DNA from 2 places in the Collinsella sp. AM42-18AC genome. Region 2 is predicted to be linked to the other one. Evidence: predicted binding sites of a transcription regulator. Region 2 holds the regulator's gene; the other holds the start of a gene.

Region 1 (4,425 bases), on a different contig from region 2:
GAGCTCGGCGTACATGATGTTGTCGTAGATGTACTGCATCACGCGAATGACAGCCTTGAGGTTGTCCTGCATGTTGGGAACCTCAACGTAGGAGATAGCACCGCCCGGCGAAAGCTGCTGGAACATGCCTTCAAACTTAAGTTTGTCGAAGGCATCGATCTCCTCGGACACATGGACGTGATAGCTGTTAGTAATGTAGCCCTTGTCCGTCACGCCCGGGATAATGCCAAAACGACGCTGCAGGCACTTGGCGAACTTGTAGGTCGTCGACTCCAACGGCGTACCGTACAGCGAGAAATCGATATCACTTTCGGCCTTCCACTCCGCGCACCTGTCGTTCATGCGCTGCATGACGGCCATGGCGAACGGCGTGCCCTCCTTCTCGGTGTGGCTGTGACCCGTCATGTACTTGACGCACTCATACAGGCCGGCATAGCCCAGGCTGATGGTGGAATAGCCGCCCACGAGCAGCTTGTCGATCGTCTCGCCCTTCTTCAGACGCGCCAGGGCGCCGTACTGCCAAAGAATCGGCGCGGCATCCGAAAGCGTGCCCATCAGGCGCTCATGACGGCACAGCAGGGCACGATGGCACAGCTCAAGGCGCTCGTCGAAGATCTTCCAGAACTTATCCATGTCCTGATGCGAGCTCAGCGCGACATCGGGCAGGTTGATGGTCACAACACCCTGGTTAAAGCGACCGTAGTACTTAGGCTTGGTCGGGTCATAGTTCAGCGCGTTGGCGACATTGTTAAAGCCGTTGCCCGAACGGTCGGGCGTCAGGAAACTGCGGCAACCCATGCAGGTGTAGCAATCGCCGTTGCCGGCAGTCTCGCCCTTAGACAGCTTAAGCTCGCGCATCTTCTTCTCGGAGATGTAGTCGGGCACCATGCGCTTGGCGGTGCACTTGGCGGCGAGCTTGGTCAGATAGAAGTACGGCGAATCCTCGCGAATGTTATCGTCCTCGAGCACGTAGATGAGCTTGGGGAATGCCGGGGTGATCCACACGCCGGCTTCGTTCTTAACGCCCTCATAGCGCTGACGAAGCGTCTCCTCCACAATCATGGCAAGGTCGTGCTTCTCCTGGGGCGTACGGGCCTCATTGAGATACATAAAGACCGTCACGAACGGCGCCTGGCCATTCGTGGTCATAAGGGTCACGACCTGATACTGAATCGTCTGGACGCCGCGACGGATCTCGTCACGCAGGCGGTCCTCAACAACCTCGCGGACCTTTTCGGGAGATGCCGAAACACCGAGCTCCTCGAGCTCGCGGGCAACCTCGCCGCGAATCTTTTGACGGCTCACCTCAACAAAGGGGGCGAGATGGGTCAGCGAAATAGACTGGCCGCCGTACTGGGAGGAAGCAACCTGGGCGATAATCTGCGTCGCGATGTTGCAGGCAGTCGAGAAGCTGTGCGGCTTCTCGATCAGCGTGCCCGAGATAACGGTGCCGTTCTGGAGCATGTCCTCCAGGTTCACCAGGTCGCAGTTATGCATGTGCTGGGCAAAGTAGTCAGAATCGTGGAAGTGGATCAGGCCCTCATTGTGGGCATCCACGATCTCCTGGGGCAGCAGCACACGCTGAGTCAGATCCTTTGAAATCTCGCCGGCCATATAGTCGCGCTGGACGGAATTGACGGTCGGGTTCTTGTTAGAGTTCTCCTGCTTGACCTCTTCGTTATTGCACTCGATCAGCGACAGAATCTTGTCGTCGGTCGTGTTCTTCTGGCGCTTCAGGCTCTGAACATAGCGATAGATGATGTAGTGGCGGGCGACCTCGTAGCAGTCGAGACGCATGATCTCGTCCTCGACCAAATCCTGGATCTCCTCGACCGAAACGGTGTGGCCCGCGTTCTCGCATGCCTCGGCGACGTTTTGCGCCGCATAAACCACCTGGCGGTCGGTAAGACGAGAGCTCTCCTCGACCTCCAAGTTTGCGGCGCGGATGGCATTGACGATCTTATCGATGTCAAAGACAACCTCGGTGCCGCTGCGCTTGATGATCTTCATCCTCTTGCCTTCTTTCGCGTCGTAGCCTCATTGCGCTTCAGAGCCAAACGATGCCCGGCAGGGCCTGCCCCTGCCTTGCGGCGCCGTCGCGCAATCTGTGTTCTCGATAAACCATAAGCCTCCATGCGGACATTCCCTAGAGCCAATCAAGCGGTTCAAGGACACGTTCAAAAGAGGCAGTTAAGGTCTTCGTTCTCTGTCCGCCATCTATCATACGACAAAGAAGCATCTATATCCTGTATTCTTTTTTTAGGTCAAACACAACATATAGTGTTTCAGCAGGTCAAAGCAATTGGTCATTTTGCAGACGCATTAAAAATGAGGGGTATTTGACAAGTCGGTAAAACGTTACCAACACGGCTACCTGCATGGCAGTTATAAAACCCCCTTAGTCAAGCCGCTGACAAATCCTACCAAAACCAAGCCGCTCACGCCAAAAGAATCCAAAAGATTATGCTTGACCAACATGTTGCGGTCACGATGGACCAGGACACATGCAATCTGCCGGCGCCCCCACGGGATGCGAAGACCATCGCGTACAGACCTTGGATCAATATTTGGCGGCTTATTTGGCGGCGTGCTTGGTGGCAAAACAAAACAGCCCAGAGGACATAGCCTCTGAGCTGCGAACATTTGGTGGGCGTTAGAAGATTTGAACTTCTGACCTCTTCCGTGTCAGGGAAGCGCTCTCCCCCTGAGCTAAACGCCCAAATGGAGCGGACAACGGGGCTCGAACCCGCGACCCCAACCTTGGCAAGGTTGTGCTCTACCAACTGAGCCATGTCCGCCTGCGAGGATTTAATATACGGGATGATCCACCCAAATGCAAGAACTTTTTTTGAAAAGTTTTGCGACGCCCTCGCGAACCTCGCGAAGACATCAGCCACCACGGAAGGTGTAGGCAAACGCAAGCTCGCCGCAAGAGGCCCCCTACAACTCAGCGAGCATGATCCAGGCAGAGCTGTCCTGCGCGAGCCTGCCATCTGCAAGCGGTGATGAGGTGAGCAGGACCCTACCCGCCGGCAGCTCCACGGGTGCTGCACCGAAGTTCGTCACACACGCCCAGCCGTTGTCGCGGCGATAGGCGATGACGCCGCCCTCAGCGCCCTCGGCACCATCCGCAAGGCCGGTGCACCCGTCAAGATCGAGCCACGCAAGATCGTTGGCGCACCCGCGCAGCTTGCGCCGCAGCCAGAGGGCGTCGCGATAGAACGCAAGCATCGATGCCGGGTCCGCTTCTTCCCTATCGGCAGCGTAATCGGAAAACCATGCAGGCTGTGGCAGATGGGGCGCCGCATCGGCGTCCGCCGGTGAAAACCCAAACGATCCGCCCTGCGCGGGATCGTCCGCTGCCACCCACGGCAGGGGCACACGACAGCCGTCGCGCCCCTTCTCGCGCTTCGGTCCGTGCGTATTGGTCGCAGTGGGATCTTCGAGTGCAGCCCACGGGATGTCAGCCACCTCAAAAAGGCCGAGCTCCTCACCCTGATACACGTATGCCGAGCCCGGAAGCGCCAACTCAAGCAAAAGGGCTGCCCGCGCGCGGCGCTCGCCGAGTTCACGGTCCTCGTCATAAGACGACCCGTCGCGTAAGAGCCAGTCGAGCGCAATCTGATGGTAGCGCGTCGCCTTGATTTGCGGCAGGGCATAGCGTGTCGCCACGCGCGGCACGTCGTGGTTGGAGAGTACCCAGGTCGAGGCGGAATCGGATTCGATGGCCGCCTTCAAGCCCTTCTCGATTGCAGCGTGCATGTCATCATAGGTCCAAGTGGCCTTGGCGAACTCAAAGTTGAATGTCTGGCCAAGCTCGCTGGGGCGTGCGTAGAGATACTGGCGCTCGGGCAGAACCCACGCCTCGGCAACGGCGCTGCGCGGCGGATCATAACGGTCGAACACGCGGCGCCACTCGCGATAGATCTCATGGACCTCGTTGCGGTCCCACAGCGGATGGGTGCCGTCCTCAACCATGTCATCGCCCTCGGCGAGATGCCACCGGTCGAGGTCATCGCGGTCGAGATCCTTGGCGAGACCGTGCGCCACATCAATGCGAAAGCCATCGACGCCTCGATCGCTCCAAAACGCCAGGACGTCGCAAAAGAACGCATGAACCTCGGGACACGACCAGTCAAAGTCCGGCTGCTCGGGCGTAAACATGTGCAGATACCACTGACCGTCCGCGACGCGCGTCCAGGCGGGGCCGCCAAAGTTGGCATTCCAATTGGTGGGAGGCAGCTCGCCGTGCTCGCCGCGACCATCGCGGAAGATATAACGGGCGCGCTCGGGTGATCCGGGGCCGGCGGCAAGAGCGGCTTTGAACCAGGGGTGCTGGTTGGACGAATGGTTGGGCACGATGTCGACGATGACCTTGATGCCGTGCGCATGAGCCGCAGCGATCATGTCATCGAAGTCGTCAAG
Region 2 (4,425 bases):
TTCTTTTACGGGAGCCACGCGCCCCATTTACGACCTGACCTGGCGATATACGCTTACGGGACATCTTCTCTGGGGTGGCGGAACGGCATGGTCGCGAATTATGTTCCCCGCCTTCAACGAATATATTCGTAGCCGCAGGCCCATAGCCGTGGTTGCAACGCACATCACGGCAGCCAATGTTGCCGTGGGCGCCCGCGTAATTACGGGTATCGATTATCCGGTCATCTGCGTACCGACCGACTACGAAGTCGAGGGATGGTGGCCCCACAAGGACACCGATTTATTCTGTGTTGCCAACGAATTTATGGCCGAAACGCTGCGTCCGCGCAAGGTGCTCGAAACAAAGATTCGCATTACCGGCATTCCCATTCGCGCCGGATTCGACACGGATTACGATCGCGAGGAAGAGCTAGCTAAGTTCAACCTCCCCACCGACAAGACCGTCGTGCTGGTAATGGCCGGTGCCAGCTTGCCTCAACCGTACGTTCGCTTTCGCGCGGAGATGGACCGCACCCTCCCCTTCCTACGCAGCTTCGAAGACATGCACTTTGTCTTTTTGCCGGGCAAGGATAAGGAATACGCCGCCCGCCTCAAGACGCTCTTCGATGCCATGAAGCTCGAAAACGTCACAGTTCTGGACTACGTGAACGACATGGCGGCCCTCATGCACGGCTGCGACCTGGCAATTCTCAAATCGGGCGGACTCACCGTCACCGAGTGCCTGTGCGCGCATCTGCCGATGATCCTGCTGGGCAAGTCCTATGGCCAGGAAAAGGCCAACACCACGATGCTCACCGGCATGGGCGCCAGTATGCATGTCACCACCGCACGAGAACTTATCGTGACGTTGCGCCACCTGCACGACCATCCCGAATCACTCAAAGCCCTACTCATCAACGGCGAAGTACTACGCCGCCCCCACGCAGCCGAAGATATCGCCATCGCAACCATGGAGCTCGTAGGCAAACCCCAAAAGCGCAAACGAGCCTTCTGCCGCTTCTACTGGGGAGGAAAGCCCGCGCATATCAGGTAGCGTCTTAAATTCCGCTTACCTGTGGGAGGCCCCTATATATCATCCCGTGCTCAAACATTCTCGCTTCGCTGCGAAACTGCGCGCGGGACGATATATAGGGGCCCCCCACAGGCAAGCTGCGTTTACGCACTAGCGGCTTCGCCAGATTCCCCTCCAGTAGAACCTGCTAAGGCGATACCAGAAAATATAAAAGCAGTAAGCCGATGCGGCAAAGGCGGCGTCCCTTTGCCGCATACTAACTAGAACCTAAAACACATTCCCGATTAGGATTTACAAGGATGTAGTCCAGCTAATAGAGAGTCAGAACAACAAGCAAGTCGTAATTATATTGATGAGGCCCACCGCGCAAGTCGAAATACATATTCAAGTATGTGGCCTCTCACCCAGGGCCCACACATATCGTCCCGCGCGCAGTTTCGCAGCGTAGCGAGAATGTTTGAGCACGGGATGATATGTGTGGGCCCTGGGTGAGAGGCCAACCCTACATCTTGAAAATGATTAAGCGACGCCGCTGGATCCGAAGCCTCCGTTGCCTCGGTCGGTTTCGTCTAGTTCTTCTACTTCTGTGAGTTTGACCGTGGGGACTTCTTGGATGACGAGTTGGGCTATGCGGTCGCCTTTGTTGATTTGGATGTCGTTGGTGGGATCCAGGTTGATGAGGATAACCTTGAGTTCTCCTCGGTAGTGGGCGTCGATGAGGCCCGGCGTATTGACTATAGACAGGCCCTGCTTGATGGCCAAGCCGCTGCGGGGCTGGACGAAGCCGGCGTAGCCATCGGGCAGGGCGATGGCCAGCCCCGTAGAGACCAGACGGCGTTCGAAGGGCTTCAGGACGCAGTCCTCGTTGGAGCGCAAATCCAAGCCGGCATCAGTGGGATGGGCGTATTTGGGAAGCTCGACGGTGGGATCGAGACGCTTTATGTTGACGGTAATGTTGGACATGGAATCACCTTAGCTTGTCGAGCTCTTGCAGAAACTCATCGACGTCTTTGAAATCGCGGTAGACCGAGGCAAAGCGGATGTACGCCACCTTGTCAATCTTGGCCAAGCGCTTGAGCACCATGTCACCCAACTCATGGGACGTGACGGCCGTCAGTGTGCGAGAGCGCAGCTCGACCTCGATGTCATCGATAATCTCATTGAGCTTCTTAGTGTCGATATCGCGCTTGATGGTGGCGCGCATCAAGCCGACGAGCAGCTTATTGCGATCGAACCGCTGCTTGGTTCCGTCTGACTTAATGACCTCGATAGGGTCCTCGCATCGCTCGAACGTTGTAAAGCGATAGTTACACGAGCAACATTCGCGACGGCGCTTAATGGTGTTATTTGACTCCTGCATACGGGAATCAACGACGCGGGTATGTGCCTTGCCGCATTTGGGACAGCGCATGGTACCTCCTCTTAAACGATAACAAGGGTACCATGCGCAGCGCGATAATGATTACGAACGAGCAGGAACCTTAAGATGCGCACCGGCGGCGAGCGAACCATGCTCCAGATGATTGACGTTACGGATCATGTCGGAAGTCTCTTGCGTGGAAAGGCCTTCGATTGGATATTCCTCGGCAAGCGACCAAAGAGAATCGCCAGTCTGAACGCGAATGGTCTCGTAAGTAATGTTGGAAACGGACTCGGCATACGCGGCGTGACGAGCGCTAAAGACCGAAGTAGCGAGGACAAAGAAGAGCGTAAGCGCAACGGCGACGGCGACAATCGTCGGAACCTTCAGGGCAACGCGGGCCGGCGCGACTACAGCCTGCTGATTGCGAGCAGGCTTTACGGTCAAAGGTTGAATGCCGGAGCGGCCACCCTGAACAACCGTAAAAGTGGGTTCTGCAGGCGTCTCGAGCTTAAGGGCGAGGTTTCCCTGGACCATATTCGTTGCGTTCATCATGTTCTCCTCTCGCGTGTTTTGCTGAGAACAGTTTTATCAAGCCGCGCGGACAAAAATGTCTAGCGCGAGAACGAATGTTCGGTTATTATTATCTTCGAACAGTTGTTCCTGTCAAGCAAAATTCGAACATTTGTTTGACATGGGTAGAGAGGATGCCCTGATGGCTCGCAAAATTACCAAGCGTCAGCAGCAAATTTACGACTTCATCAAGGAATATCAGCAGGAGAAGGGTTATCCGCCCAGCGTGCGCGAGATGGCTTCTGCCGTGGGCCTTTCCTCCCCAAGCACCGTGCACGCCCATCTCTCTGCCCTGGAGGCGCGCGGGCTGCTCAAGCGCGATGCCACCAAGCCGCGTGCCCTGGAACTCTTTAACGAGGACGGTTCCTCTGTCTCAATTTCTAAATCTGACGAGCCCACCGCACCTCGCGGAACGGTCTCGCTACCGCTCGTTGGTCGCGTCGCGGCCGGGATTCCCATTCTGGCCGAGCAGAATATCGAAGACACGTTTACTATCCCGACCGAAATCGCCACTGATCAGGGTTCCTTTATCCTTGAGGTGCATGGGAGCTCAATGATCAATGTCGGCATCTTCAATGGCGATTACATCATCGTCCGTGAACAAAAGAGTGCCATGAACGGCGAAATTGTCGTGGCCATGATTGATGGTTCGGCGACCGTCAAGACGTTCTACAAGGAGCAGGGGCGTGTGCGCTTGCAGCCCGAGAACGACACCATGGAACCTATCTATGCAACGAATCCCGTTATCCTGGGCAAAGTCGTCGGCTTGATGCGCCGGTTCTCGTAATGCAAAAACGCATAACCATATTTGATACCGTCCGCGGGTTTACGATGATTTCTATGGCAGGTTTTCACGCTTGCTATGATCTCGCCTACCTGTACGGCTGGGATATGCCCTGGTTTACCCAGTCAGTCTTTCAAGACATCTGGCGCGCCAGCATCAGCTGGGTATTTTTGTTTATCGCCGGTTGGATGTGCACCCTTTCGCGCAACAATATCAAACGTGCCGCCAAATACGCCTTAGCAGCACTCGTTGTCTGGTTGGCAACAACACTTGTCTCAGTCGACGATTCGGTTAATTTTGGCATCATCTACTGCATGGCCGCATGCACCGGCATCGTGGCGTTGACCGATCCCGTCCTTAAGAAGATAACGGCGAGATGGGGCATGCCCCTATGCCTTATGTTGTTCGCAATCACCTGGAGCATCCCCAAAACGATCTACCCTGTCCCCTACCTGGCGTGGCTGGGATTTCCGAGCCCTGGGTTTATCTCAGGTGATTACTACCCCATCATCCCGTTTATCTTTATGTATCTTGCAGGATACTTCGCCGCACACATAGCGCAGGGAATCGATAAGACCGTCCCTAGCTGGGCCTACGCCAACCCCCTGCCGGCGCTCGCCAGCCTTGGACGTCACGCTCTCCCCTTTTATCTGCTGCATCAGCCCATCATTCTGGGCATTTTGGAGCTCGTCTACT

The links. The regulator NrdR, encoded in region 2, represses ribonucleotide reductase genes. The targets are predictions, from matches to a motif close to AAACACNATATATNGTGTTT.
Region 1: a site for NrdR is predicted at 2,267-2,286, ahead of nrdD (anaerobic ribonucleoside-triphosphate reductase). Genes of this name have one in related genera too.

Annotation. Positions count from the first base shown of each region.
Region 1 is NZ_QSFY01000009.1:86,302-90,726, forward strand. Features, by position in the region: gene nrdD (anaerobic ribonucleoside-triphosphate reductase) at 1-2,010, opposite strand, end outside; tRNA gene DW913_RS06790 (tRNA-Val) at 2,645-2,719, opposite strand; tRNA gene DW913_RS06795 (tRNA-Gly) at 2,723-2,798, opposite strand; gene DW913_RS06800 (glycoside hydrolase family 13 protein) at 2,941-4,425, opposite strand, start outside.
Region 2 is NZ_QSFY01000006.1:123,679-128,103, reverse strand. Features, by position in the region: gene DW913_RS05160 (glycosyltransferase) at 1-1,033, shown strand, start outside; gene dut (dUTP diphosphatase) at 1,532-1,975, opposite strand; gene nrdR (transcriptional regulator NrdR) at 1,980-2,423, opposite strand; gene DW913_RS05145 (LysM peptidoglycan-binding domain-containing protein) at 2,475-2,924, opposite strand; gene lexA (transcriptional repressor LexA) at 3,088-3,732, shown strand; gene DW913_RS05135 (heparan-alpha-glucosaminide N-acetyltransferase) at 3,732-4,425, shown strand, end outside; gene hflX (GTPase HflX) at 4,421-4,425, opposite strand, start outside.